DNA from 2 places in the Actinoplanes sp. NPDC004185 genome. Region 1 is predicted to be linked to the other one. Evidence: riboswitches for the same ligand, from Rfam matches in the RefSeq annotation. Region 1 holds a riboswitch; the other holds the start of a gene.
The links. A riboswitch is a leader RNA that binds a small molecule or an ion and turns the genes downstream of it on or off. The one in region 1 is predicted to bind cyclic di-AMP.

Region 1 (5,384 bases):
GGCCGCCGTGGTTCTCGAATCCGGTCAACGGGGGCAACCCTAGCCGGGGATCGATGTCGCCGCGAACCTCGCCCACCGCGCGTGTCTCGCCCCGGTCCGAGCTCAGGTCGAGCAGGTCCAGGCCGGCGCACTTGGCGCCCTTGGCGAAGAACGAGCTGCCGAACAGCTGGTAGCCGGCGCACACGGCGAGCACGGCCGCGCCCTGGTGGACGGCCCGGTGCAGGCCGCCGTCGGCGATCAGGCGCTGGGCGGCCAGGGCCTGCGGGCCGTCCTCGCCGCCGCCGATCAGGTAGATGTCGGCGGTGGTGGGCATGGCCTGGTCCGAGCGGACCTCGTACGTCTCCACCGGGATGCCTCGCAGCGCCGCGCGGCGCCCCAGGATCAGCAGATTCCCCCGATCGCCGTACGTCGACAGCAGGTCCGGGTAGATCCAGACGATCCGCAGAGTGCTCTCAGTTGACACGGTCCAACTCCGCTCGGATGTCCTGGAACGCCGTGTAGTTGGCGATCACTTCGAGGCGACCGGGCGGGCTGGCCTGCACCGCCTCGTCGAAGGTATGCACGTGCCGGAAGGCGACATCGTTCACTTCCAGCCGGACCGCCAGGTCGTAGGCCCGGTCGCCGGTGATCAGCACCTGCCGGCCGCGCAGCGGGGAGAAGTCGACGTCGTAGAGCCAGGACGTGTCGAAGCCGTCGGGGTCGCGGGCGTTGATCGACAGCAGGGTGGGGGCCACCTCGGCCATGTCGAACGCCTCGAGCCAGCTGGCCGGGTTCTTGGCCAGCAGCAGCCGGATGTTGCGGCCGTCGCGTTCGACCTGGGCGTAGCGGCCCGCCACCGAGGCGACGCCGGCCAGCCGGGGGACGGCCTCTATCGGGCGGACGCCGAACTCGGCGGCCACGGCCAGCGCGGTGGCGGCGTTGCCCAGGTTGACGTGCCCGGGCAGCTGGAGCTTGACCAGGTGCCAGTCGCCGCGGGGGTCGATGACGCCGTCGTCCTCGACGGTCCACTGGGCCTGCGGGCGGCGCAGCGGGCACCCGGTGCAGCGCCAGTCGCCGTTGGCGCGTTCGATCGGCGAGCCGCACTCCGGGCAGACGAACGAGTCGTCGTGCCAGCGCTGGCCGGCGCTGAACCAGACGACGTGCGCGGTGTTGACCGCCGCCCAGACCACCATCGGGTCGTCGGCGTTGGCGACCACGTGCACGTCGGGGTGGGCGGCCAGGGCGGTCCGCCACATCTGGGCCATCATGGCGACTTCCTTGGCCCGGTCGAGCTGGTCGCGCGAGAGGTTGAGCAGGGCCACCACCCGCGGGGTGGTCTCGTCGATGACCCGGGCCAGGTAGTGCTCGTCGACCTCGAGCACCGCGAACGGGGTGGCACCGGCCTTGGCCAGGGCCGAGGTGTGCCCGGTGGGCATGTTGGCACCGAAGGAGTTGGTGGCGACCGGGCCCAGTACGCCGAGGGCGGCCGCGGTGAACCGGGTCGTGGTCGTCTTGCCGTTGGTGCCCGAGACCAGCGCGATCGCGCGACCGGCGGCGAGGTTCTTCAGCAGGTCGGGATCGATCTTGAGACCGATCCACCCGCCGATCACCGAGCCGTCGCCGCGGCCGGCCGCCCGTGAGAGCGCCGCAGCGGTTCGCGACACGGAGGTCGCGACCTTGGCCCGTAGGGGCATCTTCCCGTCCGTCACGGCGACGAGGGTACCGGAAACGGACACTACGTCGAGTGGCCCCGGGGTCCGTCCGGGGGTGTCCGCCGCCGGGCCACCCCATCGGCCGAACGGATGATCTCCACTACGTCGCCTGTCGCCGAGTTTGCGCCGGTGGGGGCGTTTACGGTCACATTCTCCCGACCTCGGTCCGGCCCATGATCGACCTCGGTGGGGCTTTTTATGTGTTGTGTTTCACCCGTAACCTTCGACCGAAAGTGATCGCCTCATCACAAGGTGCACTGGCATTTGTCACGCGGAGGTCACAAACCGGACACCGTTTTCTATGCCAAGTACGGAGAGTAGCGAGCCGTAGCCCTGCAGTCCGGACGGAAATCGGGTAGCAAGGGTGAGCCGGTGAGCGCCCGCTCGCCGCTCGCACCGCACCGGACCACGCCGAGCCCTGCCCCGGTCCGAGCGGCGCGACCACAGGAACGCGAACGACAACACAGGCATACGGGGGCAGGGACGGGGGACCCAGATTCGGTCCACGGGGTACGCGCCACTCGCGGCGTACCACCGGGACCTTGGGGTGAAGCCACCAGCGGTGGCCGGGCAACCTTCCCGCCCGAACCCGACAGCTAACCTCGCAGGCGTGCCGGAGGGATCTCTCTACCGTGCACGAAAGCACCTCGCACCGGCGTCGTCGTACCACTGGCGCCGGTCCCGTCGCTCTGTCTCTGGGTCTCTGCCTCGGTGCCAGCCAGTTGGTCGCCACCGCACCGGCAACCGCCGCTCCCGCTCCCGTCACCGCGGCTGCGGCGGCGACAGTGAAGCCCAAGGCGAAGACCTCGTACAGCAGGAAGTCGATCGGCTGGGGCTCCACGGTCAAGGTGACCACCAAGCTGATCGACCCGAAGACCGGCAAGGCCGTCACCGGTGGCCGGGTCCGGCTCCAGATCAGGTCCAAGGCCGGCAAGGCGTGGAAGACCTATCAGACGAAGTCGGTCAACTCCAAGGGCGCGGTGTCGTTCTGGAGCAAGCCCTCGACGTCGGCGTACTACCGCACCCTGTTCGCCGGCACCAAGGGCTACAAGTCGGTCGCCACGCCGTCGACCCGGATCACCGTCAAGGCCAGTGGGGCCAAGATTCTGGCCGAGGCCAAGAAGCACAAGGGCAAGCGGTACAAGTTCGGCGCGTCGGGCCCCAGCCGATTCGACTGCTCCGGCTACACGATGTACGTCTACCGCAAGGCCGCCGGCAAGAAGCTGCCGCACAAGGCCAACTCGCAGCAGAAGTCCGGCAAGTCGGTCAGTAAGGGCAACAAGAAGGCCGGCGACCTCCTGGTCTTCCGCTCCGGCTCGTACGGCACCCACGTCGCCATCTACGCGGGCGGCGGCTACATGTGGGCTGCGCCGCACACCGGTGACAAGGTCAAGAAGCAGAAGATCTACGGCAAGAACTACGTCGTGCGCCGCCTCGTCTGAGTTCGGCTCAGCGGTACGGTCACGACAGCACCTGGTAAAAGCAGTACGACAGTTCAGTGGGGCGCGACCCGGTACGGGTCGCGCCCCACTGTCATGTCCGCTCCCTTTTCTCCTCCACTTTCCTCCCCGATGGGGTGCCGAAGGGCAGCCGGGCCTTCCCGAACGCCCGAATTCGGGGGACTTTCATGCCCGGGTGGGCGGCATGTCGGAAAGTGGACCATGGCGCGGCCCGCCCGGCCCTCCACTTCCACTCCACCGGCTCTGACGTGCGGATACATCCGCGAATCGGCTTCGCGGAAGCCGTCATTCTGGTTGCGAGTGGAGGGAAGTGGAGTAGAGTGGAGCGCAGTGGCAGGGCCTGAGGAGGAGCTGAATCCGAGGGGATTTGCCGGCCCAGACGACAGGTGATCCGCACAGAGCTGGCTCTGCGGCGGCGCCCGGGGCAGGGGGGTTGGGCCGATGTTCCTCGGCACGCACACCCCGCGCCTGGACGACAAGGGCCGACTGATCCTTCCGGCGAAGTTCCGCGACGAGTTGGCGGGAGGTGTCGTGATCACCAAGGGGCAGGAGCGTTGCCTGTACGTCTTCCCGATGCCGGAGTTCCAGCGGATCGCCGACCAGCTGCGCGAACAGCCGGTCACCCACAAGGCCGCCCGGGCCTACAGCCGGGTGTTCTTCGCCAGTGCGCACGACGAGATCCCCGACAAGCAGGGCCGGGTCACCATCCCGGCACATCTTCGGGAGTATGCGGCGCTGAACCGCGAGCTCGTGGTGATCGGCGCGAGCACGCGGGTGGAGATCTGGGACAAGCAGTCCTGGGAGCAGTACCTCTCGGCGAGCGAGGACGACTTCGCCGACATCGAGGAGGGGGTGCTGCCCGGCGGATTGTGAGGCGTGGCACCTGTGGGCCAGTGAAACGGCCCGGACGTCACTGCCGCCGTACTGCGAGATCTCCAGCCGCTCCCGCTCCTGGCGCCTCTTCCCCGGTGCCAGGCGTGTGTCCGGTCGGGCGCGCCCGATGGCAACGGGCACGAGCGGATGGGGATCTGGCGGTACGGACGGACGACCGGGTGGTGCCGGCACCGGGAATCGGTGCGGGTCGGACCGGGTGAGCGCGGAAAGAGCAGGCAATGGGGGTCAGGATGGGCGAGCTTCGCGGCACACACGTGCCGGTCTTGCTCGAGCGCTGCCTCGAGTTGCTCGCCCCCGCGCTCGCGCTGCCGGGTGCGGTGCACGTGGACTTCACCCTGGGCCTGGGCGGGCACGCCGAGGCCGTGCTGGAACGGCACCCGGACGTGGTCCTGATCGGACTCGACCGGGACACCGAGGCACTCGCGCACTCCCGGCAGCGGCTGGCACGGTTCGCGGACCGGACCCACTTCGTGCACGCGGTCTACGACGAGCTGCCGGCGGTGCTGGCCGACCTCGGTCACCAGCACTTCCACAGTGGCCTGTTCGACCTCGGTGTCTCGTCGCTGCAGCTGGACGAGCCGGACCGTGGGTTCGCCTACGCCCGGGACGCGCCGCTGGACATGCGGATGGACCAGTCGCGGGGGATCACCGCGGAGGAGGTCGTCAACGGCTACGAGCCGGGCGAGCTCGTCCGCATCCTGCGGGTGTACGGCGAGGAGAAGTTCGCCACCCGGGTCGTCTCGGCGATCGTCAAGGAGCGGGCGAAGGGCCGGATCGTCTCGTCGTCCCGCCTCGCGGACCTGGTCCGGGACGCCATTCCGGCCGCCGCGCGGCGAACGGGTGGAAATCCCGCGAAAAGAACGTTTCAGGCGCTACGTATTGAGGTAAATGCGGAACTCGCCGCGGTCGAGGCGGCGGTTCCCGCGGCATTGGACAGCTTGGCCCCGAAGGGGCGCCTTGTGGTGATGTCGTATCAATCGTTGGAGGACCGGATCGTCAAGCGCGCCTTCGCCGCGAGGGCGCGCAGCACCGGGCCGATCGACCTGCCGGTCGAACTGCCCGGAACGGGCCCTTCGGTGCGGCTCCTGACCCGCGGGTCGGAGCTGCCCAGCGCGGCGGAGGTGGCGGAGAACCCGCGGGCGGCTTCGGTGAAGCTGCGCGCGGTGGAACGGATCGACCAGCACGACCAGACGGCCGGGACCGCCCGCGAACGGTCCCGACTGTCTACAACGCACGGGGGACAAGGGCGGTTACGCCCGGGGGAACGCCAGGAGGGGGAGGGGCATTGAGCGAGCGCATGACCACTGCGCCGCGGTCGGGGGGCCGGACCACGGAGCAG
Region 2 (5,384 bases), on a different contig from region 1:
GCAACGGCGGTGGGTCGGCGCGTCTGGACCTGCTGCACCACGGCAAGGAGGTCACCATCACCCAGGTGAAGCCGGTCGTGCTGCCGATCCCGCCGGCGCCGCCGACGGGACCCGCGCCCAGCCAGCCGGCCGGTCGGGCCCCGGTGCGCCGGGCCACCGGCGTCTGATCCTGCCACGAAGAAGCCCCCGTCCTCCGCGAGGAGGACGGGGGCTTCTCTGCGCTCACCGCGCTAAAGCATCGAGACGTGTACGTGGTCCGTGTGGTCACTGGGGCCGTGGTACGTCTTCCAGCCCGTGGCCGGGAACCAGATCTGTTTGTTCCAGATGACGTAGAGGATGCCGAGCCGGTCGGCGTTGCGCACCAGGAAGGCCATCAGGTTGTTGCCGTACTCCCGGGTGTCCTGGTTGTGCCAGGGTGAGAAGCCGCTCTTCTGCAGGGACCAGTCGCAGGCACGGCCCTTGGGATGCTCGAACGGACCGCCGTTGCGGTGACAACCGACGAACCGGTTGAACTTCGCCTTCTTCACTTCCTTGTACATGTGGAAGGTCCGCGCGGTGATGCAGCCGCCCGTGGTCGGGTCGTCGACGTTGCAGGACTCCGGGCCGAACTCGCCGTCGGAGTTGCGCGGTGCGGGCGCGGCGATCTTGGACTTGACGTCCACGAAGCCACCGGTGACCGACGTGCCGCCGACCTGGGCCAGCGCCTTCTCGGCCGACTCCTTCTGCTTCTCCATCAGCGCGAGGTTCTGCTTCTGCGCCTTGACCTCCTGGTCCAGGCGCGTCTTGTTGGCGGTCACCTCGTCGATGGCCTGGTCCAGCTCGCGCAGTTTGCCGTCGTTGAGGGCGTTGATCTCCTCCAGGGAGACCGCTTTCTTGAGGAAGCCGTCCGGGCTGCTGGTGTTGAGCAGGAAGCCCATGGTCGAGATGCCGCCGGTGCGGTACTGCTGAGCGGCGACCGCGCCCACCTCGGGCAGCAGCAGGTCGCGCTTCGCCTCGGCGTTCTTGACCTTCAGGGCCAGACCGAGCTGGGTCTTGGTCGACTTGGCAACGGCCGACTTCGCCGCCAGATAACGCCGGCCGGTGGAGTCCAGCACGTCGTTCAGCATCGGGTTGTCGTCGCCGTCGTCGGCGGTGGAGTTGGTGCCGTCCGGACCGGCGTTCGCCGGGGATGCGGGCACGAGCATCATCGTGACCGCGGCGAGCGGTGCCAGGGCGAGGATCAGCCACCGGCGGGGTCTTGCCGTCATTCAGAATCCTTCCGCGTGACCACCGGCCGGGTTAGCTGACGGGTTCGGGACGGAAGCGATCCCTACCACTGACTCGTGGATTCACCCCGGTAGTTCTGTGGTTCCCCGGCTCATCTTGCGACGATTAGATGGTGGGCTGCCGGCGCCTTGGGGGCAGCGCCTTCTGGCAGTGACCGGCGGCCAGCTTACCTGACAACGCCCGAACTGGCAGTGCTGCCGCGAACGGCAAAAGGGTTACCGGGCAACGACTTTCCGTCACCGATCAATGAAATGACGCAGGTCATAGCCCGTAACGACGCATTAATGTGAGTCGTTGCATTCTTTCCGCCGTCCCTCACCTTGTGTGCACGATCGATTGCGCTCGGTGTGACGACTGTCGATTCCTAGCATTGCTGGGTAGTGTTCGTCACGGTCTCAGCGCAGACCGCCGCCTAATCGCCGCACGGCGAGCCGGGGAACCACTCGAGTAATGGGGTGAATCCGATCCGCGCACCCCCGCGCGATCGGTAGGGATCGCTTCCGTCCCGAACCCGTCAGCTAACTCGGTCGGCGGCCGACGGAAGGAATGTCCGTGAGGTTCAACCCTGTCCGCCGGCGATTAGCGACCGTCCTCGCGGTCCTCGTCGCCACCTCGGGGCTGGCGCTCGCCGCCCCGACCTCCGCCTCCGCCGCACCCCGACCCTTCGCCGCGCCGGGCGACTCGGGCGACGACGGCGAGGGCGGTTCGAAGTCCCTCATCAAGCAGCTCGAGGCGGCGTCCAAGGGCTTCGTCGAGGCCAAGGAGGCGCTGGACCGCTCCAAGAAGCGCCAGCAGGAGCTGTCCGCCAAGCTCAAGGAGCTCGACACCCAGCTCGGCCCCAAGCAGGCGGCGCTGGACGAGATCGTCCAGCGGGCGTACCGCACCGGGCGGCTCGGGCCGATGACGGCGATGATCACCGCCGACTCCACCGGCAGCATGCTGGACCGCGCCCAGACCCTGGAGACCATCGCCGTCAAGCAGGACCGCGCGGTGCGTGACCTGAAGGACAGCCGGGACCAGCAGGCGCAGGCCAAGACGGCGATCGACACCGCCGTCCGCGATCAGCAGCGCCAGCTCACCGTCATGGCCAAGCGCAAGAACCAGGCCGAGTCCGCGCTGAAGGCCGCCAATGCCGCCAACGGGACGAGCGACTCCTCGTCGTCCGGTGGCGGTTCCTCCAGCGGTGGTGGCAGCAGCTCACTGGCCGCGGCCGCACCGCGCAACTCCGACGGCTCACTGCCGGACGAGTCGTGCAGCGTCAACGACCCGACCACGACCGGCTGCATCACGCCGCGCACCCTGCACGCGATGCAGGAGGCGAAGAAGGACGGTTTCAACCACTTCATCGCCTGCTTCCGCCACCAGAACAGCGGTGAACACCCGAAGGGCCGGGCCTGCGACTGGGCGGCCGACAAGGGCGGCTTCGGCGGCGACGCGACCGGGGCCAGCAAGGACTACGGCAACCGGCTGGCGAACTACTTCATCCACAACGCAAGCCGGCTCGGGATCCTCTACGTCATCTGGTACCGGCGGATCTGGCTGCCCAGCAGCGGCTGGAAGTCGTACTCCGGTGCCGGCGGCGACCCGTCGAGCGATCACACCAACCACGTGCACATGTCGATGCGCTGACTCCAGGGGGTGCGGGGCCTACCGCTTGACGTAGGCCTCGTACTCCTTCAGCACGTCGTCGGTCGGGCCGTCGGCGCGGATCAGGCCCGACTCCAGCCAGATGGCCCGCTCGCAGGTGTCGCGGATCGACTGCTCGCTGTGGCTCACCAGGAAGACGGTGCCGGCCTGCGCGCGCAGATCGCGGACCCGCTGCTCGCTGCGCCGGCGGAACTTCGCGTCACCGGTGGCCAGCGCCTCGTCGATGAGCAGCACGTCGTGCTGCTTGGCGGCCGCGATGGCGAACCGCAACCGGGCCCCCATGCCGGACGAGTACGTCCGCATCGGCAGCGAGCTGAAGTCACCGCGCTCGTTGATGCCGGAGAAGTCGATGATGTCCTGGGTCTTGCTCTTGACCTCGGCCGGGGACATGCCCATGGCCAGGCAGCCCAGGACCACGTTGCGCTCACCCGGCAGGTCGTTCATCAGGGCGGCGCTGACGCCGAGCAGGGACGGCTGGCCGGCCGCGTAGATCGCCCCGCGCTCGACCGGGAGCAGCCCGGCGATCGCCCGCAGCAGCGTGGACTTGCCCGATCCGTTGGTGCCGATCAGGCCGACGGCCTCACCCTTGTACGCGACGAAGCTCACACCCTTGATGGCGTGCACCTCGCGCATGGTCGCCGGCTTGGTGCGGGTGACGAGCCGCTTGAAGCTGGCGAGCGGGCTGCCGCTGCCCGGGCTCGCCGACTGCTGGATCCGGTAGACCACGTGGGCGTTGTCGACGATGACCGTCGGATCGCGCCGGTCGCTGCCGGTCATGTTGTCAGCCACGGCCGTAGCCCTTCTCTCCGCGCCAGAAGTAGACGTAACCCCCGGTGCCCACCACGAGCGTCCAGCCGATCGCCTCGAGCCACATCAACATGGGACTCGCCGCGAGCGGCACGTCCTCCATCAGCGCGTGCCGCATGAGGTCGATGAACACCAGCATCGGGTTGGCCTCGACCAGGTGCAGCTTCCAGCCGCTGAGGTGGTCGGTGAAGCGGGTGACCGGGTAGAGCACCGCCGACATGTAGAACCACATCCGCATGACGAACGGGATGAGATTCCGGACGTCCGGGAACTTGCTGCCGAGCCGGGCGCCGGCCAGCGCCAGTCCGGCGTTGAACACGGCCTGGATCAGGAAGATCGGCAGGATGAGCAACCATTCCAGGGTGATCGGCTCGCCGAAGGCGACCACGATGACCATCAGCACGGCCAGCGAGGCGATGGTGTTGCGGACCTCGACCATGGTGATGGCCAGGGGCAGGCTCGCTCTCGGGAAGTGCAGCGCCCGGATCAGCCCGAGGTTGCCGCTGATCGCCTGGATGCCCGCCGACACGGTCGACTGGGTGAAGCCGAAGATGAACACGCCGGTGCACAGGTACGCGACGAAGTTGTCGACGCCGCTCTTCGTGTTCAGGATGACACCGAAGATCAGGTAGTAGACAGACGCGTTGATCAGCGGCGTCAGCACCTGCCAGAAGACACCGAGCCGGGTCTTGCCGAGCGCCGAGGAGACCTTGGCGTTGGCGTACGACGCGATGAAGTGCCGGTACGCCCAGAGCTGACGCGTGTACTCGGGCAGGGAAGGCAGCTTCCCGGCCGCGCTGAGCCCGTGTCTGCGGGCCAGCTCCTTGAGCGTCAGGCCGGTCTCGGAATCGGCGACCGCCGTCTGAGGCATGGGGCGCTCCGATCTGGTCGGTCCGCTGGGGATGGGGGACCTGGATGACTTGCGCGGGAACACACTAAACAGTGTGCCGCGATGGAACGGCGTCGTATCGACGTCAGCCCCGAAAGTAGCCGAACGAGCGCCGGAACGCAACCGTTGCGTCCTGGCGTATAGTGCACCTGTGGTTACAGCGAAACGTGCACCCGCCGGAGCGGCGGTGCTCCGCGGGGACATCACCGCGGCCATCCGCAACGCGGTCATGAACGAGCTGGCCGAGGTCGGCTACGGGCGCCTGTCCATCGAGGCGGTGGCACGCCGGGCCGGCGTCGGCAAGACCGCGATCTATCGCCGGTGGAGCAACAAGCTGGAGATGGTCCTCGAGATCGTCTCCGCCGTGGCGGAGCGTAGCGTGCCGATGCCCGACACCGGAAGCTTCGCCGGCGATCTGCAACTGCTGCTGTTCATCGTGAGCCGGGCCCTGCAGCACCGGATCGCGTCACAGATCATCCCGGACCTGATGGCCGAGGCGGCCCGCAACCCGAAGATCGCCGAGACGCTGCAACGGGCCCTGCGCACCCACCAGCAGGCCGTCGGCGAGAAGATCGTGGGCCAGGCGGTCGAGCGCGGCGAACTGCCCCCCGGCACGAACGCCGACCTGGCCGTCGACATGATGCTGGGCCCGCTGTACTGGCGGCTGGCGGTGTCGCGCACCCCGATCGACGACGACTACCTCGAGAACCTCAGCAACGCCGTCCTGCGTGCGCTGCAGGAGACCCGCCCCGCGCACTGACGTCATCGGCCCGCG

Region 2: another riboswitch for cyclic di-AMP. It lies ahead of ACWEOZ_RS03375 (coiled-coil domain-containing protein); the one in region 1 lies ahead of ACWEOZ_RS19255 (C40 family peptidase).

The regions. Positions count from the first base shown of each region.
Region 1 is NZ_JBSGFR010000017.1:95,891-101,274, reverse strand. Features, by position in the region: gene ACWEOZ_RS19265 (type 1 glutamine amidotransferase) at 1-463, opposite strand, end outside; gene ACWEOZ_RS19260 (Mur ligase family protein) at 453-1,673, opposite strand; cyclic di-AMP (ydaO/yuaA leader) riboswitch at 2,176-2,296, shown strand; gene ACWEOZ_RS19255 (C40 family peptidase) at 2,477-3,133, shown strand; gene mraZ (division/cell wall cluster transcriptional repressor MraZ) at 3,593-4,024, shown strand; gene rsmH (16S rRNA (cytosine(1402)-N(4))-methyltransferase RsmH) at 4,276-5,334, shown strand; gene ACWEOZ_RS19240 (FtsB family cell division protein) at 5,343-5,384, shown strand, end outside.
Region 2 is NZ_JBSGFR010000002.1:264,805-270,188, forward strand. Features, by position in the region: gene ACWEOZ_RS03370 (glycoside hydrolase family 65 protein) at 1-167, shown strand, start outside; gene ACWEOZ_RS03375 (coiled-coil domain-containing protein) at 231-1,247, opposite strand; cyclic di-AMP (ydaO/yuaA leader) riboswitch at 1,253-1,388, opposite strand; cyclic di-AMP (ydaO/yuaA leader) riboswitch at 1,666-1,815, shown strand; gene ACWEOZ_RS03380 (coiled-coil domain-containing protein) at 1,813-2,895, shown strand; gene ACWEOZ_RS03385 (ABC transporter ATP-binding protein) at 2,914-3,690, opposite strand; gene ACWEOZ_RS03390 (ABC transporter permease) at 3,695-4,591, opposite strand; gene ACWEOZ_RS03395 (TetR/AcrR family transcriptional regulator) at 4,761-5,369, shown strand; gene ACWEOZ_RS03400 (sensor histidine kinase) at 5,372-5,384, opposite strand, start outside.